DNA from 4 places in the Microbispora hainanensis genome. Region 4 is predicted to be linked to each of the others. Evidence: riboswitches for the same ligand, from Rfam matches in the RefSeq annotation. Region 4 holds a riboswitch; each other region holds the start of a gene.
What was found. Region 4 has a riboswitch for cyclic di-AMP ahead of OHB01_RS29450 (CHAP domain-containing protein). Riboswitches for the same ligand answer to the same signal wherever they lie in the genome.
Positions count from the first base shown of each region.

Region 1 (4,744 bases), 2.4 Mb from region 4:
CTCGGGGTCTCGGACATGACGATCCGCCGCGACCTGGAGGTCCTCGCGGAACGCGGCCTGATCGTCAAGGTGCACGGCGGGGCGACCGCCACCGGCACGGGCTCGACGGAGGAGCCGGGCTTCGCGGCCAAGTCGGTGCGGCAGCAGGCCGAGAAGGAGGCCATCGCCCGCAGGGCCGCCCTGCTCGTGCGGCCGGGCAGCTCCGTAGCGCTCTCGGCCGGCACCACGACCTGGACACTGGCCCACCATCTGGTGGACGTGCCCGAGCTGACCGTGATCACCAACTCGGTGCAGGTGGCCGACGTCTTCCACCGCGCGGGACGGCCCGACCAGACCGTGGTGCTGGTGGGAGGCGTGCGCACGCCCTCCGACGCGCTGGTCGGCCCGGTGGCCGTGGCGGCCGTCCGCTCCCTGAACGTCGACACGCTCATGCTGGGCGTGCACGGCATGAGCGTCCGGGCCGGTTACACCACGCCCAACCTGCTGGAGGCGGAGACCGACCGCGCCCTCATCGCGGCCGCCCAGCAGCTCGTGGTCCTGGCCGACCACACCAAGTGGGGGACGATCGGCTTCAGCACGATCGCCGCCCTCGACGAGGCCGGCGTGGTCGTGAGCGACGTCGGCCTGCCGGAGGAGGCACGCGACGCGCTGTCGGAGCACGCCGGCGAGCTCCTCCTCGTCGATCCGTCCGGGGAGACCGAGCTGGAGACCGCGCTGTGACGCCGGCCCGCCGCACGTCCTCCGACGCCTGTAGTAAACCCGGTGCATCCCCCGGCCTCCGCGCGCCCGCCGTGTCCCCCTTTCGCAAACCCGCACCGACCCCCTTGTAAGCCCGCTCCGACCCGGGACACCGCACCGTGAAAGCCGGAGATCGCACCGTGAAGCTGGAGACCGCTCTGTGAAGCGCACCATCACCCATCTCGCCGACGGCCGTGAGCTGATCTACTTCGACCGGCGCGACGACGCCGACCACAGCGCCATCGACACCAGGGACCTGCCGCCGCGCCCGCTCGCCTCCGAGCTGCGCTACGACCCCCTGATGGACGAGTGGGTGGCCGTCGCCCGGCATCGCCAGACACGCACACACCTGCCGTCGGCGGAGGAGTGCCCGCTCTGCCCGGGTCATCCCGGCTCGGAGATCCCCTCGCCGTACGAGGTGGCGGTGTTCGAGAACCGCTTCCCGTCGTTCAGCTTCAACACGGGCTCGTACGAGCAGGTGGGCGGGCTGAGCGAGGTGCGTCCGGGGATCGGGCGCTGCGAGGTCGTCTGCTTCACCTCCGACCACAACGCGTCGTTCAGCTCGCTGAGCGACGAGCAGGCCGAGCTGGTCGTCGAGGCGTGGGCCGACCGTACGGCCGAGCTGTCCTCGCTGCCCGGCGTGGAGCAGGTCTTCTGCTTCGAGAACCGCGGCGCCGAGATCGGCATCACGCTGCCGCACCCGCACGGGCAGATCTACGCCTATCCGTACGTCACGCCGCGCACCCGGCAGATGCTGAACGCCGCCGCCCGTCATCAGGGCGGCAACCTGTTCGCGGATGTCCTGGCCGCCGAGCGGAAGGGCCCCCGGGTGGTGGCCGCCAACGAGCACTGGACGGCCTTCGTGCCCGCCGCCGCGCGCTACCCGTTCGAGGTGCACGTCTACCCGCACCGCCAGGTGCCCGACATCCCGGCGCTGTCGCCGGAGGAGCGAGCCGCGTTCGCGCCGCTCTACATCGAGGTGCTGCGCCGCCTGGACGGGCTGTTCGGCGTCGTCATGCCGTACGTCGCGGCCTGGCACCAGGCTCCTGTCACCTACCGGCGCGACCTCGCCTACCTTCACCTGCAGCTTTTCACGATCCGGCGGGCGCCCAACAAGCTCAAGTATCTGGCCGGATCGGAGTCGGCCATGGGCGCGTTCGTCAACGACGTGCTGCCCGAGGAGGCCGCCCGGATGCTTCGCGAGGCGATAACGGCCTGATCTCCGATTGATTGCGGCTTTGGTGGCAGCGACGGTTTCTTTACCACTAGTATCCCTGACACCGGCCGTCACAACCGGTACGCCTAATCCCGGGCGCCCCGCCCGGGAACCGGGGACCCAATCACGCACCTGGGGTCAAGGCAGTCGCCTGCCCGGGCTCCTCCAGCCCGAACCCGTCAGCTAACCCGGTCGGCAGATGGAGAGGAGTGGGCTCTGCCCCGCGCATTCCCCCTGGCTGTCGGCGTGCTCGCCTCCGCCGTCCTCGTGTTCGGTACGGCGGCGCCGGGCGTCGCCGAGCCCAAACCGACGGAGAAACAGCTCAAGAAGGAGCTGTCGGACCTGCGGCAGAAGGTCAACCGGCTGATCGCCGACTACAACGCCAAGCGTGTCGCCCTCGCCAAGGCCCGTGAGGAGGAGAAGGCGGCTCGCGACCGGCTGGCCAGGGCCCAGGCCGACTACCAGGCCGCCAGCGACGCCGTACGGCAGATGGCCGGGCTGCGCTACCAGACCGAAAGCGCGATGGCGCTGCCCGACATGAACACCGCCGCGCTCAACTACCAGCTCAAAGAGGAACAGGCCGCCCGGCTCGCGCACTTCGACCGGGTGCGCGACGCCCGGCAGCAGGCCGCGGACGCCGCCAAGACGCTGACCGCGCAACTGAAGGCGCAGGCCGAGGCGGTCGCCGTACAGCGCAAGGACGCCGAGGACCTCATCGACGAGATCAAGGACAAGCTCGACGCGCTGATCCCGATCGCGCCGGGAAAGCTCCCGGGTGGGTCGTGGGCACCGGAGCTGCCCAGCGGTGCCGACAACATCACGCCCCGGATGAGGTTCATGCGCACCGAGGTCGAAAACCACTTCAGCCTGCGGTTCCCGGTGGGCTGCTACCGGGCGGAGAACAGCGGCGAGCATCCTCTCGGGCGCGCCTGCGACTTCATGATGAGCTCGGGCGGCGCCATGCCCTCCCCCGAGATGAAGGCGCTCGGCGACAGCCTGGCCGACTGGGCCATCAAGAACGGCCCCAAGCTCGGCGTCATGTACGTGATCTGGCAGCAGCGCATCTACAACCTCGGCCGTCCCGGCTGGCGGCTCATGTCCGACCGCGGCGGAATCACCGCCAACCACTACGACCACGTACACATCTCGATGTACTGACCTGCCAGGGCACTCGCGGGGTGGGCCGGCCACCTCGGCGAGCGAGGCGGCCGGCCCGCTCCGGGTCAGGCCGGGATCTGCTTCTCGTGCCAGGTGTAGTAGAGGTAGGTGCTGCCGGGCCCGGTCAGCGTGCCGTAGACCTGCCAGAAGGTGTTGGTGCCGGGCGAGAAGCGGAAGATCTTGTCCCCGGGCCGGTCGTCCACGATGACCTGCTGTGACCCCGTGGGCCCGATCCGGACCTCGATCGTGAACGTCTCGTTGTCGGGGATGTCGAGGCAGACCTCGTGCGTGTACGCCGTCGGACCGGCGATGTTGTAGAGGCGATTGTCCACCGCCGGCGACTCGACGTTGGTGGGGACGTATTTGTTGACGACGTAGGTGTACCCGCCCGTGGAGCAGTCCACTGCGGAGGTGTCCGCGAGCGCGGGGCCGGCGCCGGTGAGCGTGACGCCGAGAACGCCGGCGGCGACGGTGAGAACGGAGATGGTGCGCTTCATGCCTCTCCTCATCCGTACGGTGTGACGCTTCAACCAAGTAGTTGAAGGCTGAACTGATTTTGATCACATTCGCCACAATTACACAAGTCTGATCAATTACCTGTCCGAATCCGAGTCAAGACGGCCGGGTTCGGCCTCCCGTCGGGCGCAGGCCCGGCGTGCGGCCCGGCCTTCGGCTACGTCATGAACCGCGCTCAGGAGGGGGGTGCCGGGACGGGCAGAACCGCCGGGTGCCTCCGCCCGCTAATCGGGGTGACTACGCGCCGAGTCCGGGGGAGGATGCCGGGATGACCGACACACGTATCGATCCCCCCGTCGTCGCGGGAGAGCGCGAGATGCTGCGCGCCTGGCTGGACTGGCACCGTGACACCCTCGCCGTGAAGTGCCGGGGCCTCACCGAGGAGCAGTTGCGGCTGCGCTCGGTGCCGCCCTCCAGCATGTCGCTGCTCGGCCTCGTACGGCACATGGCCGACGTCGAGCGGGCCTGGTTCCGGAGGCGGCTGAACGGCGAGGATCTTGGCGGCATCTACTTCAGTGCCGACGACCCGGACGGCGAGTTCGACAATGTGGACACCGCGTCGGCCGAGGAGGCCTTCGCGACCTGGCAGGCGGAGATCGAGCAGGCGCGGGCGGCCGAGGAGGCCTGCGCCGACCTGGACGCCATGACGAAGGCGTCCACTCGTGACGGCGTCCACTACTCGCTGCGGTGGATCATGTGCCACATGATCGAGGAGTACGCCCGCCACAACGGCCACGCCGATCTGCTGCGCGAGCGCGTCGACGGCGTGACGGGCGAGTAGCCCCCGACGGCGAGTGGCCTCCCTCAGCCGGACAGGCGGACCGGGTTGACGAGGTCGGCGTAGATGAGCAGGCCGCCCATGACGACCAGCAGGGCCGCCATGACGTACGTCAGCGGGAGCGCCTTGGCCACATCCACATAACCGGGGACGGGCCTGCGGCGCACCCGCGCGAACGCCCGCTTGACGCCCTCCCAGAGCCCGCCGGCGATATGGCCGCCGTCCAGCGGCAGCAGCGGGATCAGGTTGAACATGCCCACGGCGAGGTTCAGCCCGGCGAGCAGGTTGATGAAGATTTCGATCTTGTTCTCGACCGAGAGGTCGGAGGCGGCGATCTC
Region 1 is NZ_CP108086.1:23,342-28,085, forward strand. Features, by position in the region: gene OHB01_RS00105 (DeoR/GlpR family DNA-binding transcription regulator) at 1-720, shown strand, start outside; gene galT (galactose-1-phosphate uridylyltransferase) at 899-1,957, shown strand; cyclic di-AMP (ydaO/yuaA leader) riboswitch at 2,028-2,166, shown strand; gene OHB01_RS00115 (coiled-coil domain-containing protein) at 2,201-3,112, shown strand; gene OHB01_RS00120 (hypothetical protein) at 3,178-3,609, opposite strand; gene OHB01_RS00125 (DinB family protein) at 3,897-4,409, shown strand; gene OHB01_RS00130 (M50 family metallopeptidase) at 4,433-4,744, opposite strand, start outside.
Region 1: another riboswitch for cyclic di-AMP. It lies ahead of OHB01_RS00115 (coiled-coil domain-containing protein); the one in region 4 lies ahead of OHB01_RS29450 (CHAP domain-containing protein).

Region 2 (4,744 bases), 3.4 Mb from region 4:
TGCTCCCCGGCAGCCCGTCGTACGAGCTGACGGCCGTGACCGCCGGCTCGGACAAGAACGTGTGGGTCTTCGGCCCGGGGAAGGCGAGCCGGTGGAACGGCCGGACATGGACCACCTTCTCGCTCGGCAGCGGCTTCTCCACGACGGACGCCGACGGCACGGGCGCGAAGGACGTCTGGGCGGTCGCCGACTCCTCGGCCTCGGCCAGGCACTGGAACGGGTCGTCGTGGCGGAGCGTCCCGCTGCCGGCCCACGCCGCCGCCGTCGACGCGTACAAGGCCGGTGACGTCTGGGCGGCGGGGGCCAAGGGCACCCGTCCCGCGATCATGCGGTGGAACGGGAAGTCCTGGGCGCTGGTGCCCACCCCCGCGATCAAACTGCCCGCTCGCGACGCCGCCGCGGTGCTCACCGACATCGCCGTCCTCGGCCCCCGCAACGTGTGGGCCGTCGGCGGCGTGAGCTGGGAGGGCGCCGACGACCAGGGCGACGACAAGATCTACGACCGCCCCCTGGTCATGCACTGGAACGGCCGCTCGTGGACCGCCTCGGTCGGCGCCGTCAACGCCCAGCCGTACACGGAGGTGGAGCCCGACGGCGCGGGCGGCGTGTGGATCGTGCAGAGCGACTGGAACTCCACCCTGTGGCATGTCACGGGTTCGACGTGGCGGAGCACCCCGATCCCCCGGAAGGCCGGCACCGACGCCGCCCTGTTCTCGATCGCGCGCAGGCCCGGGACGACGACGCTGTGGGGCGCCGGGTTCACCGCGCCGCAGGGCGACCCCGACGACCCCTCCGCCAACGGCGCCTTCTGGCGTACGAACTAGCCATCCGGCAGGTCACGCCCGCTCGTGCAGGGCGGCAGCCGGGCGGCGCAAGCGACGATCAACGCCCTCCGGACCACAGGCGGGCAGCCGAGGGGCCGAAGGCCGCCAGGGTCAGGATGTACGCCGCCGCCAGGGCTTACTCGCCTTCCTCCGCAGGTCAGGCCCGCGATGGGACGAGTGTGACCAGCGCCACATCTCTTCCGCAGATGCACTCTGACCTGCAACTTCGCGCATTTGATCCCTTTTATGCGCTCCTTATCCTTTTGACGCTCTTTGCGGAGATATGGGGCTCTTGGTAGTTTCCTTGCCCATCGGCGGGGTCCACGTGACCTCGTCGTTACGAACCCGGCCCCGCCGGGTTCGACCATCCACAGTCGCCGTCGCCCCGCCTCTCCGCCCCCCTGGGCGCCGGTGATGCCGAATCCGAGCAGCTAGGAGGCTCGGAGCCGGGGAACCAATCGACCTTCGACGAAGGTCTGGGGTGAATCGGCGCGCCGGCGCCGTAGGGCGATCTTCCCTGCCCGAATCCGTCAGCTAACCCGGTAGGCGCAAGCGGAAGACCAAAGGGAGAGATCCTCCTGTCCACCAACTCCACCACTCTGCTCCGCATCGCCTGCGTCACGATCGGTAGCGCGGCGCTCACCGCGTCGGCCGGAGCATTGAGCGCACTCCCCGCAGCCGCCGCGTCCGCGACGGTGACATCCCCACCCCCGGCCCCCGCCCCCGCCCCGGCCCTCACCTCGGCGGTCATCCCGCCCGTGCCCCCCACAACGACCACCCCCCTGCATCCCGCGCCCGTGGCCGAGAACTCCGCCACGAGGAAGCTCACCAAGGCGGCTCTCCAGCAGGAGAAGGCCGAGCGCGCCATCAAGGTGGCGAAGAAGCAGCTCGGCGACCCGTACGTGTGGGGCGCCACGGGCCCAGGAGCGTTCGACTGCTCCGGGCTGGTCCAGTTCGCCTGGCGCAAGGCCGGCGTCAAGCTCCCGCGTACGACGTGGGCGATGCTCAGGCACGCCAAGAAGAGGGTCTCGCTGTCGCACCTCAAGCCCGGCGACCTCATCTTCACCAGTGGCGGCGGCCACGTGGGCATGTATCTCGGGCACAGGAAGGTGATCAGCGCCCCCCACAGCGGCGCGGTGGTCAGTGTCGACAGGCTCAACGCCTATTGGAGGGGCAGCTTCCTCACCGCCGTACGCCCCGGCGTCTGACCCGGGACGCCCTCGGTGGAGACGCGCCGCCGCGCAGCGCATCTCCGCCGAGGGCGTGGCCGGAGGCTACGCGTCCTCCACGACGAGGCGCCGGAGCAGGGCCAGCAGGGTCGCGCGGTCCGCGTCCGGCAGGGCGGTGTAGCACCTGGCGAGCACCTCGTCGGCGACCTTGCGCCCGGCTTCCAGGACCCGCTCGCCGGAAGGGGTGAGATGGTGCTCGATGCGCCTGCCGTGCCCGGGCCTGCGTTCGATCCATCCCTGGGCCACGAGCCGCCCGGCGAGGGTGCCGAAGGCCTGCTCGGTCTGGAACGTCGCCGCGGCCAGCTCCCGGGCCGACGCCCCGGGGGTACGGCTGATCGCCCGGAGGGCGTCCCACTGGGCGAGCGTCGCGCCGATCGCCGACAGCCCGCTCTCCAGGGCCCGGTGCTGCCTATATTGGACGTGTTTGACCGCCCGCCCGAGTTGTTGCAGATCGCGACCTGTCCCTCACCATGTCGGAGGCCGGCACCGGCAGACCGGCCCTGATCCTGCACGGCGGCGGCGGCCCCGCCACGGTCGCCGGGCTCGCCGGGCACCTCTCCCGGACGGCACACACCCTGACGCCCGTGCATCCCGGCTGGAACGGCACCGACCGTCCCCCGTGGCTCACCGGCATCGACGACCTCGCCCTCGCCTACCTGCACTGCCTGCATCGCCTGGGGTTGCGCGACGTTCTCGTCGCCGGCTCCTCCCTCGGCGGCTGGACCGCCGCCGAGATGGCCGTACGCGACACGGCGGGGGATCATCACCGGGCTGGTGCTGGTCGACGCCGTGGGCGTGGACGTCCCCGGCGAGCCGATCCGCGACTTCTTCGCCCTGGACGCGCGCGGCGTGGCCGAATACGCCTGGCACGACTCGCAGCGCTTCTACGTCGACCCGGCCGGCGTCCCCGCCGACCAGCTCGCAGCCCGGGCGGCCGACATGGCCACCATGCGCACGCTGGCGGGCGACCCCTACATGCACGATCCCAAACTGCTCCGCCGGTTGCGGCACGTCGACGTGCCCACGCTCCTGGTGTGGGGGGAGAGCGACCGGATCGTCACCCCGGCTTACGGCGCCGCCTACGCCGGCGCCTTCGCCAACGGCCGGCTGGAGGTGATCCCGGAGGCCGGTCACCTGCCGCACATCGAACAGCCGGCGGCCACCTTCGCCGCGATCGACCGCCATCTGCACGCGGCCGGTTCGCCGGCGACCAGCGCTTAGCCCGCAGTCACCCGCCCGCAGTCACCCGCCCGCAGTCACCCGCCCGCAGTCACTCTGCGGTCCTGCGGGCGGAAGCCGCGAGCCGGTCCGCGAGCGCCGCGACACGGTCGCGCAGCTCGTCCGGCCGCTCGATGACGAACGGCCGGTCGAGTGAGGCGAGCACCGGAGGCAGCCAGTCGAGCCGCTCCGCGCGCACCTCGACCCGGAGCCAGCCCTCGTCCCCGGAATCCGCCAGGGTCGCGACGGCGGCGGGAAGCCGGGCGCGGATCTGCTCGACCGTCCCCTGGATCCGCAGCACCACGTCGTACCGATATCGAGCCGTGGCGAATCCGGCCAGGACGTGCTGCGCCGGATCGAACCCGGCGGGCGGCTCGAACGAGCCGGGCAGCGTCCTCGCGTCCGCGATGCGATCCAGCCGGAAGGTCCGGTCCTCGCCGATCTCCGGATCCGCGCCCGTGACGTACCACCGGCCCGAATGGGCGACGAGCCCGTACGGATGCAGCGTGCGCTCGCTGCGCCGACCATCGGCGGCGGTATACCTGATCGAGATCGGCCGGTGATGGCGCACCGCGTCGGCGACGCAGAGCAACACGGCGGTCTCGGGAACGGCGGACTCGCCGGGCGGGGCCGTGAAGGCGAGGGATTCGAGCACGGTGTCGAGCCGGCGGGCGAGCCGCTCGGGCAGAACGCGCCGGATCTTGGCCGCCGCCGTCTCGCTCGCCGTGCCCGCCGCCGTCGTCAGCCCCGCGCGGCGACCGGCGACCAGGCCGAGCAGCACGGCGAGCGCCTCGTCGTCGCTCAGCATGAGCGGGGGCATGCGATATCCGGGGGCGAGGCGATAGCCGCCGTATCGGCCGCGCACCGACTCGACGGGCACATCGAGGTCGATCAGGTGGTCCACATATCGCCGCACGGTGCGCTCGTCGACGCCGAGCCGGTCGGCGAGCTCGGCCATCGTCCGCGTGCCGCCCGACTGCAGGAGCTCCAGCAGCGTGAGAACGCGATGAGTCGGTCGGGCCACGTCACACAATCTAGTGACAATACTGGGCGGTTTCTGTCCGGTATCCGCCCTAGTGTTCCCGGGACGAACAACCCGGGAACCAGGGAGATCACCATGGACTTCGTGTCGATCCGCATCATCACCGACGACGTCGCGCGCCTCGCGGGCTTCTACGAGCGGGCCACGGGCGTGCGGGCACGCTGGGCGAGCGCGGAATTCGCCGAGATCAAGACCGCCTCCGCGACCCTCGCGATCGGCAGCACCCGCACCGTCCCGCTCTTCGCACCCGGCGCCGCCCGGCCGTCCGCCGACCACAGCGTGATCGTCGAGTTCCTCGTCGACGACGTGGACGGCGTGCACCGGAGCCTGACCGGCCACGTCGAGGAGTTCGTCCAGGAGCCCACCACGATGCCGTGGGGCAACCGGTCGCTCCTGCTCCGCGACCCCGACGGCAACCTGGTCAACTTCTT
Region 2 is NZ_CP108086.1:2,935,374-2,940,117, reverse strand. Features, by position in the region: gene OHB01_RS13810 (hypothetical protein) at 1-824, shown strand, start outside; cyclic di-AMP (ydaO/yuaA leader) riboswitch at 1,230-1,388, shown strand; gene OHB01_RS13805 (C40 family peptidase) at 1,583-2,032, shown strand; gene OHB01_RS13800 (MarR family winged helix-turn-helix transcriptional regulator) at 2,099-2,428, opposite strand; gene OHB01_RS13795 (alpha/beta hydrolase) at 2,642-3,274, shown strand; gene OHB01_RS13790 (YafY family protein) at 3,324-4,295, opposite strand; gene OHB01_RS13785 (VOC family protein) at 4,389-4,744, shown strand, end outside.
Region 2: another riboswitch for cyclic di-AMP. It lies ahead of OHB01_RS13805 (C40 family peptidase); the one in region 4 lies ahead of OHB01_RS29450 (CHAP domain-containing protein).

Region 3 (4,744 bases), 260 kb from region 4:
CGGCGGACGGCAGGAGGTTCACCGACGAGTCCGTGCCGTACGTGAACTTCGTGCACGACCAGGGCGCGGGCGGGCACGTCCCGGCCTGGTTCGTGATGGACGCCTAGGCACGGGCGCGTTATCCGTTCGCGCAGATCATGCCGGGCATGCCGGTGCCGCAGGAGTTTCTACGGCCAGGGCATCGCTTTCCGGGCGGACACCTTCGCCGAGCTGGCGGGCCGGATCGGTGTCCCGGCGGGCGCGCCGGCCGAGACCGTCGAGCGCTTCTACGCCTTCGCACGCACGGGCAGGGACCTGGACTTCGGCCGCGGCGACAGCGCGTCAGGCCTGGGCGAACATCTGGTCGTAGCCGCCGGAGTGCCGGCGGCCCGCCATGAAGCCGAGGAACCGGCGGACGAACTCACCCCGGGTCAGCCGCCCGTCATCATCGTCGTCGCCCGAGTCGTGGTCGAACGCCGTACGGAAGAGAGACCGGTACTCCTCACATCGATGGTCTGGTCGTCATCGGTGTCGGTGACGTCGAACAGTACCTCGGCGATCCTGATGAGCGCCGGGCCGGCCAGGGCGGCGGAGGCCGCGGCGTACTCGTGGCCGGTGATGCGTCCGTCGCCGTCGGTGTCCAGCTCCTGCTGCAGCTCCCGCCACCAGTCGGCGAAGGCCGCGAACAGGCGGTCCTCGTCCTGAGTCTCCAGGTCGAGGCGGGTGGCGATCTCCCTGGCCATCGCGGCGAGGTCGGGCCAGTCGAGGTGGCCGTCGCCGGTCTGGTCGAGGACCTCGGAGAAGAACCGCGCGGCGGATCGTACGGCGGAGCCCCCGGCGGCGGCCGCGGAGGTGGTGGCGGTGCCGGCCGCCTCCGGGCCGGGTGTGAGGAGGCGCAGGAGCGCCCCCGCCTTGGGAGCCTGCCCCCGTAGGGGTCCATGAGGGTGAGGAACGACTGGAACTCGGCGTACAGCCTTTCCAGGACCGGACCGTCGAGGGACTCGCCGCTCAACCGGCACATCGTGACCGTGGACTCGAACAGCGTCGCCACCACCCAGGCGCGCGCCTCGGAGTCCGCGGCGTTGAACGGGCGGCCCTCGGCGTCGGTGCCGGTGATGCGCGCGTGGAGGCGGTTGAGCCGGGCCGCCTCCCGCTGCCGCACCCGGATGTCGGGGTCCACCATGCGCTGCGCGCTGAGCACGGTGTTGCGCAGCCGGCGCCACGGGTGCGCGACGAAGGTCGAGTTGGTGATCAGCGCCGCGCCGATCTGCGGGTGCGCGGCCTCCAGGACGATGGCCCGGGTCGCCACCAGCCCCCAGCGCGTCTGCCGGGTCAGCTCGTGGAGCATGGATCCCGGTGCTGCGTCACTCATCGACGTCCCTTTCCTGTCGGTGTCGGTGCCGAGACCGGTGCCGAGACCGGTGCCGAGATCGGTGCCGGTGTGGCGCCGAACCGGCGGTGGCGCCGCCGGTAGATCTCCAGGCGCTCCCAGAAGTGCCCGGCACGGAAGTCGGGCCACAGCACCCGGGGGGAAGACCCATTCGGCGTACGCCACCTGCCAGAGCATGAGGTTGGAGATGCGCTGTTCGCCGGAGGTGCGGATGACGAGGTCGACCTCCGGCATGTCGGGGTGGGGCAGACGACGGGCGAAACTCTCCTCGGTGACCTGCTCGGGCGGCACGCCGTCGCGGATCAGCGACCTGGCGGCCTCGACGATGTCGCGGCGGCCGCCGTGGACAGCGGTCTCGGCCGCCCGATGCCCCTCGGTGCGGGGCAGGGACCGCTGCGCGGCCCACCTGCCGTTCCCGTCCATGACGCACGCCACATGACGGGGGACGCTTCTCACCCTCACGGCGACGAGGCTTGCACAGTCGGTGAGAGATCGACTACTTACCGTTGTTAGCCACGGCCCTTACTTCAAGCGGGTCCGGACCAGGTGCTGCCGCGTTGTGCCAGGTAAAGGCGTGTTTTGTCCTGTTTACACCATTCTGGTGAATTGTGTACCTTTAGGGCACACGGTATGGGGTAACGACCCGCCTCCGGCGACCCATCCCTTGCCGTGTCGTTGCCCGGTCCGCGTGGTCCCATGACCGCGCGGCCGCCGAATCCGCGTCATGTGGAGCCGGGGACCCACTCTCTTTGGGGTGAATCGGAGCGCAGGCCCCCAGATGCGCCCGTAGGGCACTTCCTGCCCGAACCCGTCAGCTAACCCGGTAGGCGGCATGGAAGCAAGGAGTCAACCTCGTCATGTCCACCCATCGGCTCTCCCTCGGGGGCCGGCACTCGCGCCGGCGCCTGCGCTCCGCCCTCGCGGCGGCGACCCTCGCGGTCTCGGCCGCCACGGCCGGCATCACCGCGGCCGTGGCTCTGCCCGCCGCCCCGGCGTACGCGAACCCGCACACGTACGGTCAGGACGTCTCCGGCTACGAGGCCGACCACGACTGGATGAACAGCCGCGCGCAGTTCGGCTTCATCAAGGCCACCGAGGGGACCGACTGGGTCGACTCGTCCTTCCCCCGGCACTGGCGGGAGCTGGCCAAGAAGGGCATCGTCCGCGGCGCCTACCACTACGGCCACCCCTCCAACGACCCCATCGCCGAGGCCGACCACTTCCTCAGCGTGGTGAACTCGCAGCCGAGCAAGCCCGGCGACATCCTGGTCCTCGACCTGGAGACCGCGGACGGCGAGTCCGTCGAGCAGGTCAACAAGTGGGCCAAGACCTGGCTGGAGTATGTGACGGCCAAGACCGGCACCAGGCCGATGTTCTACAGCGGGTGGAACTTCGCCAACAAGTACGGCCGCGGCCTCGGCCAGTACCCGCTGTGGGTGGCCCACTACAGCAAGGCGCCCGGCGACATCACGCCGCCCGCCGACTGGAAGACCTGGGCCATCCACCAGTACACCGATGAGCCCATCGACCAGAACGTCTCCTCGCTGACGCCCGCCCAGCTGCGCGCGCTCGGCCGCCGATAACGCCGCCGATAACGCCGCTGGCAGCGCCGCCGACAGCCCGGCGTCCCCCCGGGGCGGATCGCCCGCCCCGGGGGGACGCGCCGGGAGCCGTACCGGCCTCAGACCACCGCGCCGGAGTCGTCGCGGCGTACGGGCCTGACCCGGGGCGCGGCGGGAGCCGGCGGCGCCTGGCCGGAGCGCCGCTCCAGCGCGATCGCCACCGGCCCGGCCACGAACGACGACGACAGCGTGCCGGCGACGATGCCGATCAGGAGGGCGACGGCGAAGTCGCGCAGCGAGTCGCCGCCGAACACCGCAAGCGCCGCCAGGATGAACAGCGCCCCGAGCCCGGTGTTGACCGTGCGCGGCGCGGTCTGCAGGATCGCGGCGTTCACCACCCGGCCGAACGGCTCGCGGCGGCGCACCGGCCACAGCTCGCGCACCCGGTCGAACAGCACGACCTTGTCGTTGACCGAATAACCGATGATCGTGAGCATCGCCGCCAGGAACACCCCGTCGATCGGCCTGCCCATCCAGGCGAACGCGCCGACGACGACGGCCGCGTCCACGAACAGCGCCGCCACGGCCGCCGTGCCGAACGTCCACCGGAACCGGAACGCCAGATAGACGAGCTGTGCGGCGAGCGCGACAGCGAGCGCGATGATCGCGTTGCGGCGCAGCTCCTCGCCCAGGCTCGGCCCGATCAGCTCGTCGCGCTGCTTGGCGACCTCGCCCACGCGCCGGTCGAGCGCCTCCTCCATGCGGACCACGTCGTCGGCGCTGATCTGCCCGGTGCGCACCGAGAGCGCGTCGTCCGACCGCTGCACGACGGCCGAGGGGAACCCGGCGTCCGCCACCGCCTGCCTGGCCGCCGCGACGTCCACGGGCCTGCTCGTGCCGAACTCCACGATCCGGCCGCCGGTGAACTCGACGCCGTAGTTGAGGCCGCGGGTGACCAGGCCCGCGCCCGCGACCACGAGCAGCCCGGCCGCGACGGCGAGCCACAGCCGCCCGCGCCGCATCAGGTCCGGGTCGCGCCGCGTCAGCCACGTCCTGACCCGGCCGATCGAGCCGATGCCGGACGCCCGCGGGCCGATCCTGCCGATCAGCGCGGCGGTGAGCACCCGGGTGATCAGCATGGCCGAGACCAACGAGGCCAGCACGCCGATGGCCAGCGTCACGCCGAAGCCCTTCACCGGCCCCGAGGCCAGCCAGAACAGCAGCCCGGCGGCGAGCAGGGTGGTGATGCCGGAGTCGGCGATCGCGCTCCAGGCGTTCTTGAAGCCCCGGTCGAGTGCCGCCTTGAGGCCCCGCCGGGGCGCGTCGCCGAACTCCTCTCTGGCCCGTTCGAAGACCAGCACGTTGGCGTCCACCGCCATGCCGATCGCCAGGACGAACCCGGCCAGGCCGGGCAGCGTGAGCGTGGCCCCCATGGCCACGAGCCCGGCGTACGAGATCAGGCCGTAGCAGGCGAGCGCGACCGCGGCCAGCACGCCCACCAGCCGGTAGACCATGCCGATGAACACCGCGGTCAGGATCACCCCGGCGACGCCGGCCTTGGCGCTCGCCGCGATGGCGTCGGCGCCGAGGGTCGGGCCGACCGTACGCTGCTCGACCAGCTCAAGCGGCACCGGAAGCGAGCCGCCCTTGATCAGCACCGCGAGGTTCTGCGCCTCCTGCGGGGTGAACGACCCGGTGATCTGCGTGGTGCCGCCGCCGATCCCCACCCCGCAGGCGATCGACTCGTCCACCTGCGGCGAGGAGATGATCTCGTTGTCGAGGACGATGGCGACGCGGCGCTTGTGGTCGCCGA
Region 3 is NZ_CP108086.1:6,117,182-6,121,925, forward strand. Features, by position in the region: gene OHB01_RS28190 (hypothetical protein) at 1-107, shown strand, start outside; gene OHB01_RS39970 (hypothetical protein) at 411-722, opposite strand; partial or broken gene OHB01_RS39975 (oxygenase MpaB family protein) at 977-1,351, opposite strand; partial or broken gene OHB01_RS39980 (undecaprenyl diphosphate synthase family protein) at 1,348-1,792, opposite strand; cyclic di-AMP (ydaO/yuaA leader) riboswitch at 2,069-2,214, shown strand; gene OHB01_RS28205 (glycoside hydrolase family 25 protein) at 2,227-2,952, shown strand; gene secD (protein translocase subunit SecD) at 3,051-4,744, opposite strand, start outside.
Region 3: another riboswitch for cyclic di-AMP. It lies ahead of OHB01_RS28205 (glycoside hydrolase family 25 protein); the one in region 4 lies ahead of OHB01_RS29450 (CHAP domain-containing protein).

Region 4 (4,744 bases):
GCTGTGTGTTCAACCTGCTGGAGAACGCGATCAAGTACAACGTGCGGGACGGGGAGGTCTGGGTCCGCTTGCGGGAGGACGAGGCGGGGGTGAGCGTGACGGTGGAGAACACCGGGCCGCCGGTTCCGCCGTACGAGGTGGACGACCTGTTCGAGCCGTTCCGCCGGCTCGGGGGCGACCGGGTCCGCTCCGCCCGCGGGGCGGGCCTGGGCCTGTCGATCGTCCGGGCCATCGCGGTGGCACACGGCGGCGGGGTGGAGGCGCTGGCCCGGCCCGAGGGCGGCCTGGTGGTGACCGTACGCCTGCCGAAGTAAGCCGTGCGGCCGTGCGCGCCGTGACCCCGCGGGTCGCTCAGGCCTGGTCGCGGGTCAGGGCCAGCAGTTCGCGCAGCATGTCCTCCGCGAGGGCGGCGAGGGAGCGCTGCTCGTCCTCGCGGAGCCACTGAACGAAAGCGATCTTGAACACGGTGACGCCCGACTCCGCCGCCAGGGTGGCCGCGGGCTCGTCCACGCCTCGCGCGCGCAGGGCGCCCGCGACCGCCTCGGCGAGGGTGGCGAGCTTGTGCCGCTCGCGTTCCTGCAGCGCGGGGTTCTGGTCGATCACGGACTGCCGGGTTCGCGAATGATGCCGGCGCTCGTCCGGGAAGAAGGACGTCGCGGACCGCAGGGCGCAGGCGACGATCTCAATCGGCGACGCGTCCGGCGGCGCGGCCTCCACACCGGCGAGGAACGCCTGGGTGAACAGGTGCTGGTTGTGGAAGAGGACCTCGCGCTTGTCGCTGAAGTGGCGGTAGAAGGTGCGCTCGGTCAGGCCGACGGACTGTGCGATGTCCGTGGCGGTCGTCTGCTCGAACCCGTGGGTCGCGAACAGTTCGAGCGCGGCCTCCTGCAGCCGCTCGGCGGCCCCGGGCGCCCAACGCGTCATGCGATCAAGTGTAGTGATGACGGCCACGAAGGAGTACCGTGATGTCTGTGACTGACGTCAGTCACAGACATCAGTTTTTCGGGAAGTCGCTCCGCCCTGCCGGCGGTGCGCCGAAGGAGATTCCTCATGCGTGTTTTCGTCACCGGAGCCTCCGGATGGATCGGCTCCGCGGTGACCGATGAGCTGCTCGCCGCCGGTCACGAGGTCATCGGACTGGCGAGGTCGGACGCGTCCGCCGCCGCCCTGGAGGGCAAGGGGGCCCGGGTCCGCCGCGGCGACCTCGACGATCTCGAGGGCATCCGCCTGGGCGCCCGGGACGCCGACGCCGTCATCCATCTCGCGAACAAGCACGACTGGTCCGACCCGGCCGGCACGGCGGCGACCGAACGAGCCGCCGTGCAGACCATCGGCGAGGCGCTGGAGGGAACCGGTCGTCCGTTCCTGCTCGCCTCGGGACTCGCCGGTTTCGCCCCGGGCCGGCCCGCCACCGAGGACGACCCGTCGCCGTTCCACGGCCCCGATTCGCCCCGCGGCGGGAGCGAGAACCTGGCGCTGGAGTTCGTCGAGCGTGGCGTGCACACCGTGAGCCTGCGCTTCGCGCCGACCGTGCACGGCACCGGCGACCACGGCTTCATCGCGATCCTCGCCGCGATCGCCCGCGAGAAGGGCGTTTCGGGTTACCCGGGCGACGGCGCCAACCGCTGGTCCGCCGTGCACGTGCGCGACGCCGCCCGCATGGTCGCACTCGGCCTGGAGAAGGCGCCCGCGGGCGCGCGGCTGCACGCCGTCGCCGAGGAAGGCGTCCCGACCCGCGTGATCGCGGAGGCGTTCGGCCGCGCGTTCGGCCTTCCCGTCGCCTCGATCGCCCCCGGAGACGTGCCGGACCACTTCGGGTGGATCGGCAACTTCTTCGGCATGGACCTCGCGGCGACCAGCACCGCGACGCGCACCCTCCTCGGGTGGACGCCCACCGGCCCGGCCCTCGTCGACGACCTCGACGCGGGCGCGTACGCGATCTCCCGTTGACGACGCCGCGACCAAGGGCGCGTCAAGCGAGGCCGGGAGATTTTTCCGGGTCCCGGCGCGGGGGTAGCGCCCCCGCGCCGGGCCCGCGGCGGAGGGCGGGGCAGGGCGGGATCGCCGTCAGGGGCGGGGTCCCGCTGATCGGGGGCCGCCTCACCGTACCCTTGCCGTCCGCTTTGTACCGGACTTGACGGGTAAAATCCCTCTTGTAGTTACTTGACCGGTCTGACCTGGTCTATTAGCTTTTAGGCAGCTCAGGGCGCACTTGCTCATCTCAATGGTCAAGAAGCCCTCCTCAGACCGACGCGGCCGGCCATCCCGGCCTGCCGCCCGGCCGCCGAGTCCGCGTCCGCGCGGAGCCGGGGACCCACCTCTCCTGGGGTGAATCGGCATGCGTGCCGTAGGGCGACTTCCAGCCCGAACCCGTCAGCTAACCCGGTAGGTGGCATGGAAGTAAGGGAGAACGCCCCACCATGCACGTCTTCACCACTTGGGTCCGCGCTGCCCTCGCGGGCGGAGCCCTCGCCTCGGCCGTGCTGATCGCGGCGCCCGCGGCGCACGCGGACAACCCGGCGACCGGGAAGGGTCCGGCGACCGCGCAGTCCATGCCGGAGATCGCCGCCAGGCTGCCCAAGATCACCTCGGCCGACGTGCTGAAGCTGGCCAGGAGCCAGATCGGGATCAGCGAGAACGCCAAGGGCGGCGGCACCAAGTTCCAGGAGTGGTACATGTCCACGCCGCGCGCCCGCGAGACCCTCGCCCGCGACGGCGGCAAGCTCGCCGACTACCTCAACGCCCCCTGGTGCGACATGTTCGTGTCCTGGGTGGGCCAGCAGCTCGGCATCGGCCCGGTGATGGGCGCCGACGCGTACACCGTGAAGCACGCGCAGTGGTTCGCCGACCACGGCCGCTGGGGTCACACGCCCAAGCCGGGCGCGGTGGTGTTCTTCGCCTGGAGCGGCAGCAAGCACATCGACGACATCAACCACGTCGGGTTCGTCGTCAAGGACAACGGCGACGGAACGATCCAGACCATCGAGGGCAACACGGGCGACGGCGGCGCCGTCGAGGCCCGCACCCGTCCCACCTGGCAGGTGGCGGGATACGGCTACCCGATGTACCCCGGGGACCTGTCCGCCTCCTCCTGACGGACGGCCTTCTGGCGGACGATCCATCGTCGTTCCGACGACGGCCCACAAGCGCGCCGGTGATCCCGGCGCGCTTCGCCGTCCCGGCCGGGAGCGTACGGCTCCTGCCGAATTGACCTACGCGAGCGCGAGCTGCGAGCCTGACGGCATGCACGCGTTCGACGTCCTCGGCGATCCGGTGCGCCGCCGGATCCTGGAACTGCTCGCGGAGGGCGAGCGCCCCGCCGGGGAGATCGGCGCGATCGTGCAGGAGGAGTTCGGGATCTCCCAGCCCGGGGTGTCCCAGCACCTGCGCGTGCTGCGGGAGAGCGGTTTCGCGACGGTCCGGGCCGAGGGCACCCGGCGCCTTTACGCCGTCGACCCGGCGCCGCTCCGCGAGGTCGACACCTGGCTCGACCACTTCCGCCGCTTCTGGAACCAGCGCCTCGACGCCCTGGGCACCGAACTCGCCCGCGGCAGGCGCGAGCGCCGACTCCGGGACGACGCCCGTCCGTAAGCCGTGCGCGTGCAGATCGCCGCAATCTGCATTATTGGCTCAGAATCACCTGGCCGGCAGGAGTCACGCCGTGGTCATAGCGCTGCTGGGCGCTGGTTAGCGGAGCCGGCCGGGGAATCGGAGCCGCGACCGCGCTCGAGTTGGGCCGGCTCGGCTATCACGTGATAGTCAACTATCTGAGAGACGCCGACTCCGCGGAGCTGGTGGTCAAGCAGATCGGCGCCGCGCAGGCGGTACAGGCCGACGTGACCGACGAAGCCCAGGTGACCATGCTGGTGGACCGGGTGGTCGCCGAGCACGGGCGGATCGACGTGCTTGTGGGCAACGCCCACACCGCGGCGCCGCCTTTCGGCCCGCTGGAGCATGTGCCGTGGGAGGCGTTCGCAGCCAAGATCAGCGATGAGCTGGCCGGCATATACCACCTGACCCGGCGGGTGCTGCCGGTCATGCGCCGGCGGCGGTCCGGCCGGATCGTCTACGTCTCCGCTACCGCGGCCGAGCTGATCATCGGCAGTGCCGCCCAGTCCACTGCCAAAGCCGCGGTGAACGCCTTCGCCCAGCAGATCGCCGGCGAGACCATACGGGACGGCATCACCGTCAATGCCGTCGCCCCTGGCGCGGTTCGTACCGATGCCACCGCTGAGGTGTTCACCGATGGCATCCGGCGCCACTTCGGTGACCGGTCGGTGACCGGCACGATGCTGCGGCCGCAGGATTTGGCTCGCCCGATCGCCGCGCTCGTGGACGGCGCGTTCGCCACGGTCACCGGCCAGGTGATCCGGGTCGATGGCGGATACGGGCTGCTGAGTCAGTTGCTGGACGGCCTACCGGCCCAGTTCTCCACGGCTTCGTGACCCTCAGAACAGGGAGTGCGGCTCAAACCCCAGGTTGATGACGTCGACCCAGGTCACAGCCCGGGGGAATACGCTGATGAGGCGGTCGCGCTCATGTCCGAGCTCCACCGGCCGACGGGCCTGCGGTTGTCGGCGGGCCTGCGCGCTTAGAGAGTTGCGGTACACCGTCGCCATTCCGATGGCGAACCCATCAGGTCGGCGACGGTGATCGCGGGTGGCACGCGCACTGGTTCGGCCTGCTGTCGCGTGCTCAGCTTGGGCGGGCCTCGGGCCCGGACCGGCATTCGCGACAGGCCGAG
Region 4 is NZ_CP108086.1:6,379,011-6,383,754, forward strand. Features, by position in the region: gene OHB01_RS29435 (sensor histidine kinase) at 1-314, shown strand, start outside; gene OHB01_RS29440 (TetR/AcrR family transcriptional regulator) at 352-924, opposite strand; gene OHB01_RS29445 (SDR family oxidoreductase) at 1,051-1,950, shown strand; cyclic di-AMP (ydaO/yuaA leader) riboswitch at 2,273-2,406, shown strand; gene OHB01_RS29450 (CHAP domain-containing protein) at 2,421-3,095, shown strand; gene OHB01_RS29455 (ArsR/SmtB family transcription factor) at 3,244-3,591, shown strand; gene OHB01_RS29460 (SDR family oxidoreductase) at 3,684-4,445, shown strand.